DNA from 2 places in the Saccharopolyspora sp. CA-218241 genome. Region 2 is predicted to be linked to the other one. Evidence: riboswitches for the same ligand, from Rfam matches in the RefSeq annotation. Region 2 holds a riboswitch; the other holds the start of a gene.
What was found. Region 2 has a riboswitch for thiamine pyrophosphate ahead of ACQP0T_RS04535 (thiamine ABC transporter substrate-binding protein). Riboswitches for the same ligand answer to the same signal wherever they lie in the genome.
Positions count from the first base shown of each region.

Region 1 (7,371 bases), 340 kb from region 2:
GAGGCACGCAACCGGCACCGCGGCGGGTTCTCAGCGGTCTTCTCGCGAGGACAGCGCCTACGCCGTGTACGAAGTGGGTACATCAGGAGGCGATCGGCGCAGCGAGAAGACCGCTGAGGTTCCGCCACCCGCACCGCCACGCAAGCCATTGGCGAAAGCGGTCCTCACTTGGACAAGGGTGCCCCTCACCTCACGCCACGATCACTTGGCGAAAGCGGTCCTCAGGCCCGCCAGCGGGCGGTGGGCCACTCCTCCTTCTCCCAGGCGCTGTTCCAGAACAGCCACTCGTACTCGGTGGCCCGCTGGAACGCCGCGAACATCGCGTCCCGGGTCTCCCCGGTCGCCCCGGCGGCGAGCCGGTCGGTGAGGTCGCGGGCGGCGAGCACCGCCTCGGCGAACTCGTCGTCGGCGTAGGTCTCGATCCAGGCCCGGTACGGGTGGCCGGTGAGGTCGCCGGTGGCCTCCAGGATGGTGCTGCCGACGTGCTGGTAGACCCAGAAGCACGGCAGCAGCGCGGCCACCAGCACCGGGTAGGGCTCGGTCAGCGCGCACGCGCGCAGGTAGGAGATGTAGGCCAGCGCCGACGGCGGGGTCTCCACGCCCTCCACCTCGGCGGCGGTGAGGCCGAACTCCTCGACGTACCCGGCGTGCAACCGGCGCTCCTCGACCAGCGCGCCCTGGGCGGCCCCGGACAGGAACGCGGCGTCGGCGGGATCACCGGCGCGGCTGGCCGCCGCGGCCAGCGCCTGCGCGAAACCGACGAGGTAGCGCGCGTCCTGCACGACGTACTGGGCGAACCGGTCGCGGTCCAGCGTGGCGTCGGCCAGCGCGGCGTTGAAGGGGTGCTCGACGATCGCCTGCTGGAGCGCCGCGGTGCGGGACCAGGCGCGGGCGCAGAAGCCGTCGGCGGGCGGGGGCGGCAGGGTGCTCATGGTGGTCCTCTCGGTCGGGGCGGATCGGGGGGGCGGCCGGTCACCACCAGCGGTGGAAGTGGTGCACCGGACCGTGGCCGCGGCCCACGTCGAGCCGATCGGCGGCGCGCAGCGCCGAGGTCAGGTACTCCTTGGCCTCCCGCACCGCGGTGAACCAGTCCGCGCGCTGCGGGCGCAGCGCCGCGATGGCCGCCGACAGCGTGCAGCCGGTGCCGTGGTCGTTGCGGGTGCGCACCCGGTCCCCGCTGAGCTCGCGGGTCCCGCCGTCCCCCAGGAACAGGTCCACACTGGACTCGTCGGCGAGGTGACCGCCCTTGAGCAGCACCTGCTTGGCGCCCAGCCCGGCCAGCCGCGCCGCCTGGTCGGCCATGCCCGCCACCGCGCCGAGCTCGGGCTCGCCGAGCAGGTCGGCGGCCTCCGGCAGGTTCGGGGTGATCAGGTCGACGCGGGGCAGCAGTTCCTCGCGCAGCACCCCCACCGCGTCCGGCGCCAGCAGCCGGTCACCGCTCTTGGCGACCATGACCGGGTCCAGCACCACCACCGGCGGCGCGTACCGGTCCAGCACCTCGACGACCGCGCGGATCACCCCCGCGCCGCCGAGCATCCCGATCTTGACCGCGTCCACCCGCACGTCGTCGAGCAGCGTGTCGAGCTGGGTCCGGACGAACTCCGGCGGCACCTCGTGGACCTCGGCGACACCGGTGGTGGTCTGGGCGACCAGCGCGGTGATCACGGACATGCCGTAGGCGCCGTGCGCGGAGAAGGCCTTGAGGTCGGCCTGGACACCGGCACCGCCGCTGGGGTCGGTGCCTGCGATGGTCAGCACGTTGGGAATCACGACGTCCCTCCGCTAGTGCTAGCTAGGTCAGGTTCAACGGGTGTGTTCTCAGCCCTGCCGGGCACCCCGCGTCACGGATCACACTAACCACCCGGGAGCGCCGTGACCACACCCGCAGGTCGGCGGGGCCGATGGGGCGGGTGAGGCCGGAGGCGACGGATTTCACAGCCCGCTTCGACCACCGCCCGCCGAAGCGCCCCTGGGCACCGGACTAAAATGGGTGACGATGGAGACCACGACCGACGCCCCGAGCTTTGCCCGTTCCCGGCGCCCGCAACGCCAGGCCGACCCCGCGGAGATCTGGGGTCCGCTGCCGAGCCTGACCGACGCCGCGGTGGCCGCGGCCGGTTCCGGGACCGTGGCCATCAACCGCGCGTTCGACCGCAACAGCCGCCAGCGCGGCAAGGCGCTGCGCGACCTGCTGGACGAGCGGGGCGTCACCGCCGTGGAGGTGACCGCGGCATCCGGTGCGGAGCTGCCCGCCACCGAGTCCCCGATCACCGCCGTGGTGAACCTGACCGGTGCCGGGTCCTGGCAGCCCTACCGGTTGGCGGCCAAGGCGCAGGCCCCGGTGCTCACCCCCAAGCCGGTCGACGGTCCGGCCGACGAGGTCTCCCGCAACGTGATCGCGATGGCGGCCGAGGACGGGCGCCGCGACGTCGCGCTGTCCCACGTCGCGCTGCGGTCGGAGTGCCCGGCCGAGAGCACGCTGACCGTGGAGCACGACGGCGAGGCGCTGTCGGTGCCCGGCGGCTGGGTCAGCCTCACCGTGACCGACGAGGGCCTGCGCATCGAGGTCGGCGGCACCGGGGAGGAGCCCCGGACCCTGACCACCCGGCAGGCCCGCGTGGAGGCGTTCGGGGCCCGGCACCTGCTGGTGCGCGACGAGCTCCCGATCGCCGACTTCGAGGACCGCTCGCTGACCCTGACCGCCGAGGCGGGCGGCCTGGTCGTCCGCCCGGTCTGAGCGGGGTCGTCCATCCCCCGGACGGTCGATCCGCGCGCCCGGGAGCCTTCGGCGTCATGTGCCCGCACCCGCCGCGTCCCATGATGGGACGACGTTCGACGGATGCGGGGGATGCTGGTGAAGACCGCGAAGAAGTGGCACGTGACCTGTCGCGACGTGGCCGGCCGCAGGCGGGACATGTCCGTGTTCGTCGAGCGGGGCGAGGTGGTGGTGGTCTCCCCGCCGGGAGATGCCGCGGTGCTCTCCCCGCTGGAGGTCGGCCGGTTGCGGGCCGCGCTGCGGGACGCCGTCGTGCTCGCCGCGGACGAGGACGGCTGAGCGCTCGGGCCTTCCCGCCCGGAACGCGAACGGGCATCATCTACTCCCGGGTAACTCGTACCGAGAGGGTGGATGCGTGAACGTGGTGCTGCGCCGGTCCGCCGGCCTCCTGGAACGGCTGCTCGCCCCGCTGAACACGATCGGCGTGCTGGTCCGGCAGGGCGTCGTGCGCCCCATGCGGCCGGACAAGCTGCTGCGCATCGCGCTGGCCTGGCGGCGCTGGGGCATCACCCCGCCACTGGGCTTCGCGGTCGGCGCCATCCGGCACCCGGACCGCCCGGCGATCATCGACGAGCGCGGGGCGCTCAGCTACGCCGAGGTCTCCCAGCGCACCACCAGGCTGGCCCACTCGCTGCGCGCCCGGCTCGCGCCCGGCACCCGCCTCGGGGTGCTCTGCCGCAACCACCACGGGCCGATCGAGGCGATGGTCGCGGCCGGCAAGCTCGGCGTCGACGTGGTGCTGCTCAACACCGGGCTGCCCACCGAGCAGGTCGCCGAGGTGGTGCGCGCCCAGCAGGTCGGCGTGCTGCTGGTGGACGGCGAGTTCACCCACCACCTCGACGCGCTGCCCGAGGACCTCGACGTGGTGCTGGCCTGGACCGACGGCACCACCCGCCACTCCACGGTCGAGCACCTGGTGGCCACCGGCTCGACCCGGGTGCTGCCCCGGCCCGGCAGGCGCTCCCGGCTGGTCGTGCTCACCTCCGGCACCACCGGCACCCCGAAGGGCGCGCGGCGGCCCGAACCGCCGGGCCTGGCCCCCGTCGCGACGATCCTGTCCCGGGTCCCGCTGCGCGCGGGCGAGCGGATGCTGGTCGGCGCACCGCTGTTCCACACCTGGGGCCTCGCCGCCTTCCAGCTCGCCTCGGTGCTGGGCGCGACGATGGTGCTGCGCCGCAAGTTCGACCCGGAGCAGGCGCTGGGCGCGGTGCACCGGCACCGCTGCACGTCGATGTTCGCCGTGCCGGTGATGCTCCAGCGCATCCTCGACCTGCCCGAGCGCGACTACGACCACGGCGCGCTGCGGATCGTGGCCAGCAGCGGTTCGGCGCTGCCCGCCGACCTCGCCGAGCGGTTCCGGGAGCGGTTCGGACCGGTGCTACACAACCTCTACGGCTCCACCGAGGCCTCCTGGGTGAGCATCGCCACACCGGAGGACCTGCGCGCCGCCCCCGGCACCGCGGGACGTCCGCCGCGCGGGACCACCGTGCGCCTCCTCGACGAGGACGGCCGACCGGTGCGCCGCGGCCGGACCGGCCGGATCTTCGCGGGCAACGACATGCTCTTCGAGGGCTACACCCACGGCGGGAGCAAGGAGTTCCGGGACGGCCTGATGGCCACCGGGGACCTCGGGCGGTTCGACGCGGCCGGACGGCTCCAGGTGGTCGGCCGGGAGGACGACATGATCGTCTCCGGCGGGGAGAACGTCTACCCCAAGGAGACCGAGGACGCGGTGGCCGCGCTGCCCGAGGTGGCCGAGGCCGCCGCGATCGGGGTGGATGACGCCGAGTTCGGGCAGCGGCTGGCGGCGTTCGTGGTGCTGCGCGAGGGCGCCGAGCTGGACGCCGAGGGGCTGCGCGACCGGTTGCGCGACCGGCTGTCGGCGTTCGCGCTGCCGCGCGAGGTGGTGTTCCTCGACTCCTTGCCGCGCAACGCCACCGGCAAGGTGGTGCCCGGCGACCTGCTCGCCCGCCGCGACGCCGGCTGAGGAGCGGTCGCGCGGCACCGCCCGCCGCCGCGTTAGGCTCGGACAGGTGAACGACCGTCTGGTGTGGATCGACTGCGAGATGACGGGGCTCGACCTGGGCAAGGACGCCTTGATCGAGATCGCGGCCCTGGTCACCGACTCCGAACTGAACGTGCTCGGCGACGGCGTGGACATCGTGATCCACGCCGACGACGACGCCTTGGCCGGGATGCCCGAGGTGGTGCGCGAGATGCACGCCAAATCCGGGCTCACCGAGGAGGTGCGCCGCTCCACCACCACCCTCGCCGAAGCCGAGCGGCAGGTGCTGGACCACATCCGCAAGTACGTCCCGGAAGGCCGGTCGGCGCCGCTGGCGGGCAACTCCATCGCCACCGACCGGGGTTTCATCGCCCGGGACATGCCCGCCCTCGACGCACACCTGCACTACCGGATGGTCGACGTCTCGTCGATCAAGGAGCTGTGCCGCCGCTGGTACCCGCGGATCTACTTCGCGCAGCCGGAGAAGGGGCTGGCGCACCGGGCGCTCGCCGACATCCGGGAGTCGATCCGGGAGCTGGCCTACTACCGGCGGACCGCGTTCGTCGAGCCGCCCGGACCGTCCAGCGAGCGGGCCCAGGAGATCGCCGCGGAACTGCTCGACGGCGAAGGGGTCGGCGGCATCGAGAAGGCCCGCCAGGAACAGGCCGGGGACGAGCGCTGAGCTCGCACGATCGCCGAATCCGGGGCCGGTGCGGGAGCCCGCGGCGCGACGCGCTAGGATGGTTCCACCGGCACGGCTGAGGCGGTCAGCACGAACGAGGTGGCTGTCCCGCTGATCCGGCGGACGTGGTGGGTGTAGCTCAGTCGGTAGAGCACTGGGTTGTGGTCCCAGGAGTCGCGGGTTCGAATCCCGTCACTCACCCCACGCGGAAGGCCCCGCTCCAGCAGGAGCGGGGCCTTCGTCGTTCCGCGAACGACCGTCACCGGGAGGGCCGGACCCCGGAGGGTCCGGCCGACCGCATCACTTGTTGCCCGTGACCCATTCCTGCCACGGGACCTGCCAGTCGCCGAAGCCGTCCCAGGACTTCAGATCGGGCCCGCCGGAGTTGGTGATCTCCACGACATCGCCCTTCTTGAGCAGGTCGAACACCCACTTGGCGTCCTCGGTCGTCATGTTGATGCACCCGTGGCTGACGTTGCGCCGCCCCAGATCGGCCGCCGCCCACGGGGCCGCGTGCAGGAACTCGCCGCCGTTGGAGATCCGCACCGCCCACTCGACCTCGGTCTGGTACCCGCCCTGGTCCAGCGGGAGCCCGTAGGTCGTGGAGTCCATCAGGTACTTCGGGTGCTTCTCGGTCACCACGTGGGCGCCGTTGTTGGACGGGAACTCCGGGGAGCCCAGCGCGACCGGGATGGTCCGCAGCAGCTCGCCGTTGCGGGTCACCCGCATCTGCTTGCTGGCGCCGTCGGCGTGCAGCACCACCTCGTCGCCGATGGTGATGGTGGCCTCGCGGTCCTCCTGCCCCAGACGCCGTTGCCGAGGTCCTTGCCGTAGACGTTGATGTCGAGCTCGATCTTGGTGCCGGGCTCCCAGTACTCCTTCGGCCGCCAGTGCACCTCGCGGTCGTCGTACCAGTAGAAGGCGCCCTCGACGGCCGGCTCGGTCTTGATCTCGATGGCCTGCTCGGCGCGTTCCTTGTCCGGCGCGGGCGCGTCGGCGCTGAAGTAGAAGGCGAGCGGCTGGCCCACGCCGACGGTCTGGCCGTCGAGCGGGTTCATCGACACGTAGGTCTGGTTCTTGGGGCTCACCGTGGTGAACGTGGACTGGTGGGTGACCGGCTCACCGCCCTGGCCCTGCGCCGTCACCGACAACGTGTAGGTCTTGCCGTAGCCCAGCGGCTCCCCCACCGCCCAGCTGGTGCGGTCCGGCGCGACGGCGCCCTTGACCTGCTCGCCGGACTCGTTGGTCATGGTCGCCTCGGTGATCGTGCCGTCGGTGACCGACGCGGTGATCTCGCCGGTCGGCGAGACGTCCTGGGCGCCGTTGTCCGGCGTGGTCCGCACGGTGGGCACCGCGGGCTCCCCGGCGGGCTCCGCCGCGGGGCTGGAACCGCCGCACCCCGCGAGTAAGACCGCCACCACTCCGAGGACCAGCAGCGACAACAACCGCGACACCCCTGCGGACCTCCCGACAGGATTACGCAACACCTTCATGGGCGACAGTCCGTTCGATTCGATACACCAAAAACCGCTCGGGAACAGTGTGCAGCAATCCCCCGACCGAGCGTGCAGGCACACCGGTGGTTGCGCAGAGTGATCCCCGCAGCGGATCTCCACTCCTCGTAGACGCAACGCCCCCGGGTGAGGTTGCGTTCCCGGCGCCCTCGATCGATCGAGGACCCCCCTGCGAGAGGCCCTCCGGAACCGTGCTATTGTTTTTCACGTCGCCAGGGAGACCGGGAAGCACCCGCCGGAAGCGGAAATGCGGAATGGAATCCCAGATCGACGTGCCAGCGCCAATAGCTCAACTGGCAGAGCAGCTGACTCTTAATCAGCGGGTTCGGGGTTCGAGTCCCTGTTGGCGCACAGCAGCCCCAGGCCACGCGGCCTGGGGCTTTTTCGTTCCCGA
Region 1 covers NZ_CP191860.1:1,239,062-1,246,432, reverse strand. Annotated here, with positions in the region: gene tenA (thiaminase II) at 222-932, opposite strand; gene thiD (bifunctional hydroxymethylpyrimidine kinase/phosphomethylpyrimidine kinase) at 973-1,770, opposite strand; TPP riboswitch at 1,758-1,849, opposite strand; gene ACQP0T_RS06190 (hypothetical protein) at 1,997-2,737, shown strand; gene ACQP0T_RS06185 (hypothetical protein) at 2,849-3,055, shown strand; gene ACQP0T_RS06180 (AMP-binding protein) at 3,132-4,763, shown strand; gene orn (oligoribonuclease) at 4,810-5,463, shown strand; tRNA gene ACQP0T_RS06170 (tRNA-His) at 5,592-5,667, shown strand; gene ACQP0T_RS06165 (L,D-transpeptidase) at 5,764-6,225, opposite strand; gene ACQP0T_RS06160 (Ig-like domain-containing protein) at 6,183-6,917, opposite strand; tRNA gene ACQP0T_RS06155 (tRNA-Lys) at 7,256-7,328, shown strand.
Region 1: linked by a shared signal. The riboswitch ahead of thiD (bifunctional hydroxymethylpyrimidine kinase/phosphomethylpyrimidine kinase) and the one ahead of ACQP0T_RS04535 (thiamine ABC transporter substrate-binding protein) in region 2 are both predicted to bind thiamine pyrophosphate.

Region 2 (7,371 bases):
TGCTCACCGAACGCGCCGGGATCACCCACCTGCACCGATCGGACGAGCGCCGCGAGCCGTTGGGTTCCCTTGACCCGCAGCAGCCCCGGGTGCGTGATCTCCTTGCGCCACATGTCGGCCCCCAACACCCGCTCGTAGGGCCTTCACGATTCCGCGCCGGACGGCCGCACCGAACCGCGCCGACCGGCCGAGGTCCCGCGCGAGCGCAGCGCGACCACCGTGCTCTGGGTGAGCTCGCCGGACCAGGCGCGGGTGCACCTGAGCGCGCACCTCGACCGGGCCCGGTGCGGCCACCCGTTGCGCGGGAACTGGACTCGATCGACCGGCTTGGCCGCCATCCGGCCCGGTACGCACGTGGCGTGCGAATCCTGCGTGGCCGTCGGCGGGACGCAGCGGCACTCCGCGCAAGCCGTCGAAGCCTCGGGCCGCCCCGAACCCGCCGAACGGGCGACCCGGCTGCCGGATCCGTCGACCTGGCACACCGACCAGCTCCCCGCGCTGACCACGCCAGCCGCGCGGCGCACCCGGCTCCGCGCGTAGCGGAGCACGACCCGACCCGTCGCCGACCGCACGCGCTGCTCGGCGACGGGTCGCGGCCGACCGGCGATCCCCTTCCCCGACACGATCGCCGGTCGGCCACCCACCGCCGCCTCAGCCGATCAGCGCGATGCCGTCCGGGTCGAGGCCCAGCCGGACCGGATCGCCGACTCCCGGGGCGGTGGCGGTGCGCGCGGTGGCCTCGACCGGCTCGGGCAGCTCCGGGGTCTCGACGGTGAGCCGGACGTGGTCGTGCCGGTGGACCCGTTCGCGCACCACGCTCGCGCCGTCCGCGTCGGGTTCGGCCCGAACCCCCGACGCGCGCAGCCCCAGCCGGGCCGGTCCGTCCGGGGCCGCGACGGGGACCGCGCCGAGCGCGCAGGTCGCGGTCCCGCCGCGCACCTCCGCCTGGAGCACCGCGGTGCAGCCCAGGAAGGCGGCGACCTCCTCGTCGGCCGGGTGCTGCCACAGCCGCTGCGGGGTGTCGACCTGCCGGAACCGGCCGCCGGTCATGATCGCCACCCGGTCGGCCAGGGTGAACGCCTCGTCGTGGTCGTGGGTGACCACGATCGAGGTGGCGTCGTCGGCGGCCAGCAACCGGGCCAGGTCGACGGCGAGCTGCTCGCGCAGCGTGCGGTCCAGCGCGCTCAGCGGTTCGTCGAGCAGCAGCAGCGCGGGGTCGGCGGCCAGCGCGCGGGCCAGCGCGACCCGCTGCGCCTCACCGCCGGAGAGCTCGGTGGCCCGCCTGCGCTCGTAGCCGTCGAGGCCGAGCAGCGCGAGCAGTTCGGCGACGCGTTCCCGGCGCCGCGCCCGGTCGGCACCGCGCATCCGCAACCCGAACTCCACGTTGCCCGACACGTCGCGGTGCGGGAAGAGCTGCCCGTCCTGGAAGACCATGCCGAACCGCCTGCGGTGCACCGGAACGCGCGCCAGGTCGGCACCGTCCCAGCGGATCTCCCCCGCCGACGGGCTTTCCAGCCCGGCCACCGCGCGCAGCAGCGTGGACTTGCCGCAACCGGACGGCCCGAGCAGGGCCAGCACCTCGCCGTCCGCCACCTCGAAGTCCACATCGGACACGGCAGCCACCGCGCCGTACCGCACCGAGAGCCCGGACACCCGCAACGCCATCTCATCGCCCATCCGTCGAATACCCCGCCCTCACCCGGAAGTGTGCTGAGTGAGGGGCACCCTCGTCCGAGTTAGGGGTCCTTTCAGAATGCGGCGGAGCCGCATGCGGTGAGGCTGTCAGCTTGCACCGCCGCGGGTTCTCAGCGGTCTTCTCGCGAGGACAGCCGTGACGCCGTGTACGTGTTTGGTACATCAGGAGCGGCTCCCGGAGCGAGGGGACCGCTGAGGTTCCGCCACCCGCACCGCCACCCAGATCATTCTGAAACAGGTCCTTACTCGGGCAAGGGTGCCCCTCACTCGGAAAACCCCACCCGGACGTGCGAGCCGCATCAGAACTCCCCCAGCGATCCGCCGCGCACCCGCAGCCGCTCGACCGCCAGCACCACCAGCACCGTCACCAGCATCAGCAGCGCGCACGCCGCGTAGGCGAGCTGGATGTTGAGCTCGCCCGGCCGCGAGATCAGCCGGGCGATGGCCACCGGCAGCGTCGCCGCCTCGGGCCGGGCCAGGAAGCTCGTCGCGCCGAACTCGCCCAGCGCCACCACGAAGCCGAACCCGGCCGCCGCCCCACCGAGCGCAGCGCCAGCGGCAGGTCGATCTCCCGCCGCACCCGCCACGGCCCCGCGCCGAGGGTCGCGGCGGCCTGCCGCAGCCGGTCGTCGATGGCCCGCAGCACCGGCAGCACCATCCGCACCACCAGCGGCGTCACCACCAGCGCCTGCGCGAACGGCACCAGCAGCGGCGAGGTCCGCAGGTCGCCGGGCAGCAGGTGCAGCGTGATCAGGTACCCGAACCCCAGGGTCACCGCCGACACCCCCAGCGGCAGCATCAGCGCGGCGTCGAGCACCTCGGCGAACCGGCGGCGCGCGGCGACCAGCACCGCCGCGGCCAGCAGCCCGACCAGCAGCGCCAGGCAGGTGGCGTCGAACGCCGCGCGCACCGAGTTCAGCGCCGCCTCCAGGCCGCTGACCTGCAACGTGCCGTCCTCGCCGGTGCCGAGCAGGCCGCGCCACCCGGCAAGGCTCCACCCGTCCCGGCCCGACACCGAGCGCAGCAGCAGCCCGACGATCGGCGTGAGCAGCCCGGCGACGACGAGCCCGGTGAGTCCGACGACCAGCCACTCCGCCCCGCGCGGCGGCCGGGTCGTCTCCTCGGCGGCGCGCAGCCGCAGCGCCGCCTCCCGCCTGCGCCGGGCCACCGCCGCCAGCAGCAGCGCGGCCAGCACCGCGGCGACCTGGAGCAGCGACAGCGCGGCGGCCCCGGACAGGTCGAGCAGCTGCACGGTGCGCAGGTAGATCTCGGTCTCCAGGGTTCGGTACCGGCCACCGCCCAGCACCAGCACCACGCCGAAGCTGGTGGCGCAGAACAGGAACACCACCGCCGCCGCGGACCCGAGCGCGGGCATCAGCGCGGGCAGCGTCACCGAGCCGAAGGCCCGCAACCGGGAGGCGCCCAGGCTTCGGGCGGCGTCCTCGGCGCGGCGGTCCAGGTGCGCCCAGAGCCCGCCGACGGTGCGGGCCACCACGGCGACGTTGAAGAACGCGTTGGCCAGCACGATCGCCCACACCCCGGCGTCGGCGCCCAGCACCGCGCGGAACGCCATCCCGACCACGATCGTCGGCAGCACGAACGGCACCGCGATCAGCGCCCGCAGCACCGGTTTGCCCGGCACCGCCAAGCGGGCCAGCAGGTAGGCGACCGGGAGCCCGGCGAGCAGCGCGACCGCGGTGGCCGCGGCGGCCTGGCCGAAGGTGAACGCGACCAGCCGCCACGTCCCCGGCTCGACCAGCACGTCGGCGAAGCCGCCCGCGCCCAGGCCGCGGCCGACGATGGCCACCACCGGCCACAGGAAGAACACCCCGAGGAAGCCGAGCACGCCCGCACCGACGACCCCGAGGGCGACGCGCCGCATCACCCGCGCACGACCTCCCGCCACTCCCGCACCCAGCGGTCCCGGTTGCGCTCGACCTGCTCGGGCGGCAGCTCGGCGGAGCGCTCCGGCAGCGGGGCGGTGCGCTGCCAGCCGTCCGGCAGCGGCACGCCGGTCACCGCCGGGTAGACGTACATCCGCTCGGCGACCTGGGCCTGGAACTCCGGCGAGAGCAGGAAGTCCACCACCTGACCGGCGGCGTCGGGATCGTCGGTGCCGCGCAGCACCCCGGCGTACTCGACCTGCCGGTAGCAGGTGTCCAGCAGCGCCTTCGTGCGCGGCGTCCCGTCCGGGCGGACCTCGGCGGCCGGGGAGGAGGCGTAGGACAGCACGATCGGGCGCGGTCCCTGCCCGGTCGACCCGGAGAAGTCCTGCCCGTAGGCCTCCTCCCAGCCGGAGGAGAGCTTCGCGCCGTTGGCCATCAGCGCGCGCCAGTAGTCGGCCCACCCGTCCTCGCCGAACTCGGCGACGGTGGCCAGCAGGAACGCCAGCCCGGGCGAGGACGTGGACGGGTCGGGCACCGCGAACAGGTCGCGGTAGCGCGGGTCGGTGAGGTCGCGCAGCGTCGCGGGCGCCGGGATGCCGCGCTCGGCGAACCACCCGGTGTCGACGTTGACGCACACGTCGGCCACGTCCACGGCGGTGAGCCGCTGCCCGTCGCCCAGCGCGTAGCGCTCCGGGCCGGTGGCGGTGGTGGGGTGTGGCGCGAACACGTCCGCGCGCAGCGCGCGGGAGGCGAAGGTGGAATCGACGCCGTAGGCCACGTCGCCGATCGGCGCGTCCTTGGTCAGCACCAGCTCGTTGGTGAGCTCCCCGGCGTCACCGCTGGGCACCACCCGCACGTCGATGCCGGACTCGCGTTCGAACCGCGCCAGCAGCGCCTCGTCGACGGCGAAGGAGTCGTGGGTGACCAGCGTGACCGAGCGCCCCGCGGACTCCTCGCCCCCGATCAGCGAGCACCCCGTGGTGAGCGCGACCAGCGCGGTCGCACCGGCCAGCAGCCGTGAACGTTTCAACGATCCTCCCGATGCGCACGCGCGGCAGCAGGCTGATCGCTCGCCTCCCTGCGCCGGCATGATCCGGTTCAGGTGCGGACGGTCGAGGGGCTCGCCCCTCCTCTCAGCCCAGCGCGCTGGACTCCCGTGGCACCCCGGAGTCTACGTGCCCGCATCCGGCGATCAACCCGCACGGCGCGGGACCTCGCGATCGGCGGCGGCACGCGCCACCATGGGGCCATGACGGAACTGCTCACCGACGCCCAGGTCGCCGAGGCGCTGCAGCACCTGCCGGAGTGGCGCCAGGCCGACCAGGCGCTCGTCCGCGAGATCCGGTTCCCGAGCTTCCCGGTGGCCATCCAGGCGGTCACCCGGGTCGCCGAGATCGCCGAGACGGAGAACCACCACCCGGACATCGACATCCGCTACCGCACGGTCACCTTCTCCTGCACCACCCACTCCGCGGGTGGGCTGACCGCGAAGGACACCTCGCTAGCCCAAGAGATCGACGCGGTTGCGGATGAGCTTGGTTAGTTTTTTGGCTTGCGTAGCGGTGCCGGTGGCGGAACCTCAGCGGCCTTCTCGCTCCGGGCGCCCTTCCTCATGTACAACCACGTACACAGCGTCAGGGCGTCCTCGCGAGAAGACCGCTGAGAACCCGCGGCGGTGCCGGTGGCGAGGGTGGGGCAGAGCGGAAGCGGCTTCGCCGCTTGCCTGACGGTGGCCGGGTGAGGCTGGCGGGTTCGGCGCTTGCGTGGGCGGCCTGGGGTCAGCCGATGAGCTCGGCGACCTCGAAGGCGCAGCCCCAGGAGAGGGCGACCCCGCTGCCGCCGTGCCCGTAGTCGTGCACCACCCTGGCGCCGTTGAACTCCTCGGCCTCGACCCGCACCCGCTCGCGACCGGGCCGGAGACCGACGACGTCACCGGAGACCTCGACGTCGGCCAGGCGGGGTTCGACCTCGGCGCAGCGGTGCAGGATCGCGGCGCCGACGTCGGGGCGCGGGGCCCTGCTCCACTCGCCGTCGACGGCGATCCCGCCGAGGACCAGGCGGTCGGCGTGCGGCATCCAGGAGACGAACTCGCCGCCGCGGGAGAGCTCGATGAAGTAGTCCTGCACGCCGGGGTTGCGGACCACGACCTGCTGGCCCCACACCGGCTGGACGCCGGGGTCGCCGACCAGCTCGCGGGCGCCGACGCCGGTGCAGTTGACCACGACGTCGGCCTCGGCCGTCGCGTCGGCCAGCGACGGCACGCCGCTGAGGACGATCTCACCGCCCGCCGCGCGGAACCGTTCGACGAGGTAGGCGAGGTAGCCGGGCATGTCGATCAGCGGCAGGGTGCCCGCGTAGCCGTCGACGAACCCGGCGGGCAGTTCCTCCCGGTCGCAGCGGCGCAGGTCCGGGATCAGGTGCACCTCCGGCGGCAGCGCCTCGCCGAGCGGGTGGCGGGCGGCCATCCGGCCGGGCACCAGCCGGACCCCGGTGCGCTCGTCGCGGGCCAGCGCGGTGAACTCGGCGTGCGAGCGGGTGACCCAGTGCAGCACCTTGTCGGCGGGGCGCAGCAGCGCCGGTCCCCACAGCGCCCCGGCCGCCGCCGAGGTGGTCTCCCCCGGCCGTTCGGCGGTCCGGATCCGCACGGCCCGGCCCTGCTCGGCGAGCACCACCGCCGAGGTCAATCCCTGCACCCCGGCGCCGATCACCAGCACCGGTTTCGCGGACGCGGTCACCCCACCGACGGTAGCAGCCGGACGTGACGGCGGACACGTCCGCGCGGGCCGGTGGTCCGCGGGCCGCGCGCGGGTAGGCTCGCCCCGTCGCCCGCCGGCGCGGGGGAATGCGACACCGACCCAGGGGATTGCGCGATGCACCGGATCTGGCCGCCGGAAGCGGCGGGCGAAGTGGACCAGCACGAGCTCGAACGCCTCTACGGCTACCCGGACCGCGAGAAGTGGGTCGCGGTGAACTTCGTGTCCAGCGCGGACGGCGCGGTGCACATCTCCGGGCGTTCCCGGGGCCTGTCCAACCCGGTGGACCGCGAGGTCTACCCGCTGGGCAGCAACCTGGCCGACGTGGTGCTGGTGGGGTCCAGCACGGCCATCACCGAGGAGTTCACCGGGGTCAAGCCCAGCGCCGAGGTCGCCGAGCTGCGCGCCCGGCACGGGCTGGCGCCGGTGCCGCCGATCGCCATCGTCACCTCCGGCCAGTCGCTGCCGCCCGCGCCGCCGGTGCTCACCGACGTGCTGACCCCGACCATCGTGCTGACCTGCTCGGCCGCCCCCGCCGAGCGGCGGCGGGCCTGGGCCGAGGCGGGCGCCGAGGTCGAGCTCCTCGGCGACGGCGAAGTGGACCTGGTGGGCGCGGTCGACGCGCTGGCCGCGCGCGGGCTGGGCCGGATCCACTGCGACGGCGGGCCGGAGCTGTTCGGCGCGATGCTGCGGGCCGGGGTGGTCGACGAGCTGCGGCTCACGCTGTCCCCGCTGCTGGTGTCGGGCACGGCGGGCCGCATCGCCAGCGGGATGCACCTGGAACCCGAGCGCCTGCACCTGGCCTCGGTGCTGGCCGAGGACGACACGCTGCTGCTGCGCTACCTGCTCACGAACCCGGCGAGCTGACCTCGCGCTCGATGCGCTCGAAGATGTCGGAGTCGGTTTCCCGCTGCCACTCCGGCAGATCCGCCCAGTCGGCCACGTAGGACGGCTTGGGATCGGGGACGTGCCGGTAGATCTGGCCGGTCCAGCACAGCGCGACGAACCGCCCCTTCTGCTCCCGGGTGAGCCGGGAT
Region 2 covers NZ_CP191860.1:902,104-909,474, reverse strand. Annotated here, with positions in the region: gene ACQP0T_RS04555 (hypothetical protein) at 1-125, opposite strand, end outside; gene ACQP0T_RS04550 (hypothetical protein) at 229-540, shown strand; gene ACQP0T_RS04545 (ABC transporter ATP-binding protein) at 652-1,665, opposite strand; partial or broken gene ACQP0T_RS04540 (ABC transporter permease) at 1,995-3,577, opposite strand; gene ACQP0T_RS04535 (thiamine ABC transporter substrate-binding protein) at 3,577-4,611, opposite strand; TPP riboswitch at 4,640-4,749, opposite strand; gene ACQP0T_RS04530 (4a-hydroxytetrahydrobiopterin dehydratase) at 4,831-5,124, shown strand; gene ACQP0T_RS04525 (FAD-dependent oxidoreductase) at 5,360-6,316, opposite strand; gene ACQP0T_RS04520 (pyrimidine reductase family protein) at 6,452-7,201, shown strand; gene ACQP0T_RS04515 (hypothetical protein) at 7,182-7,371, opposite strand, start outside.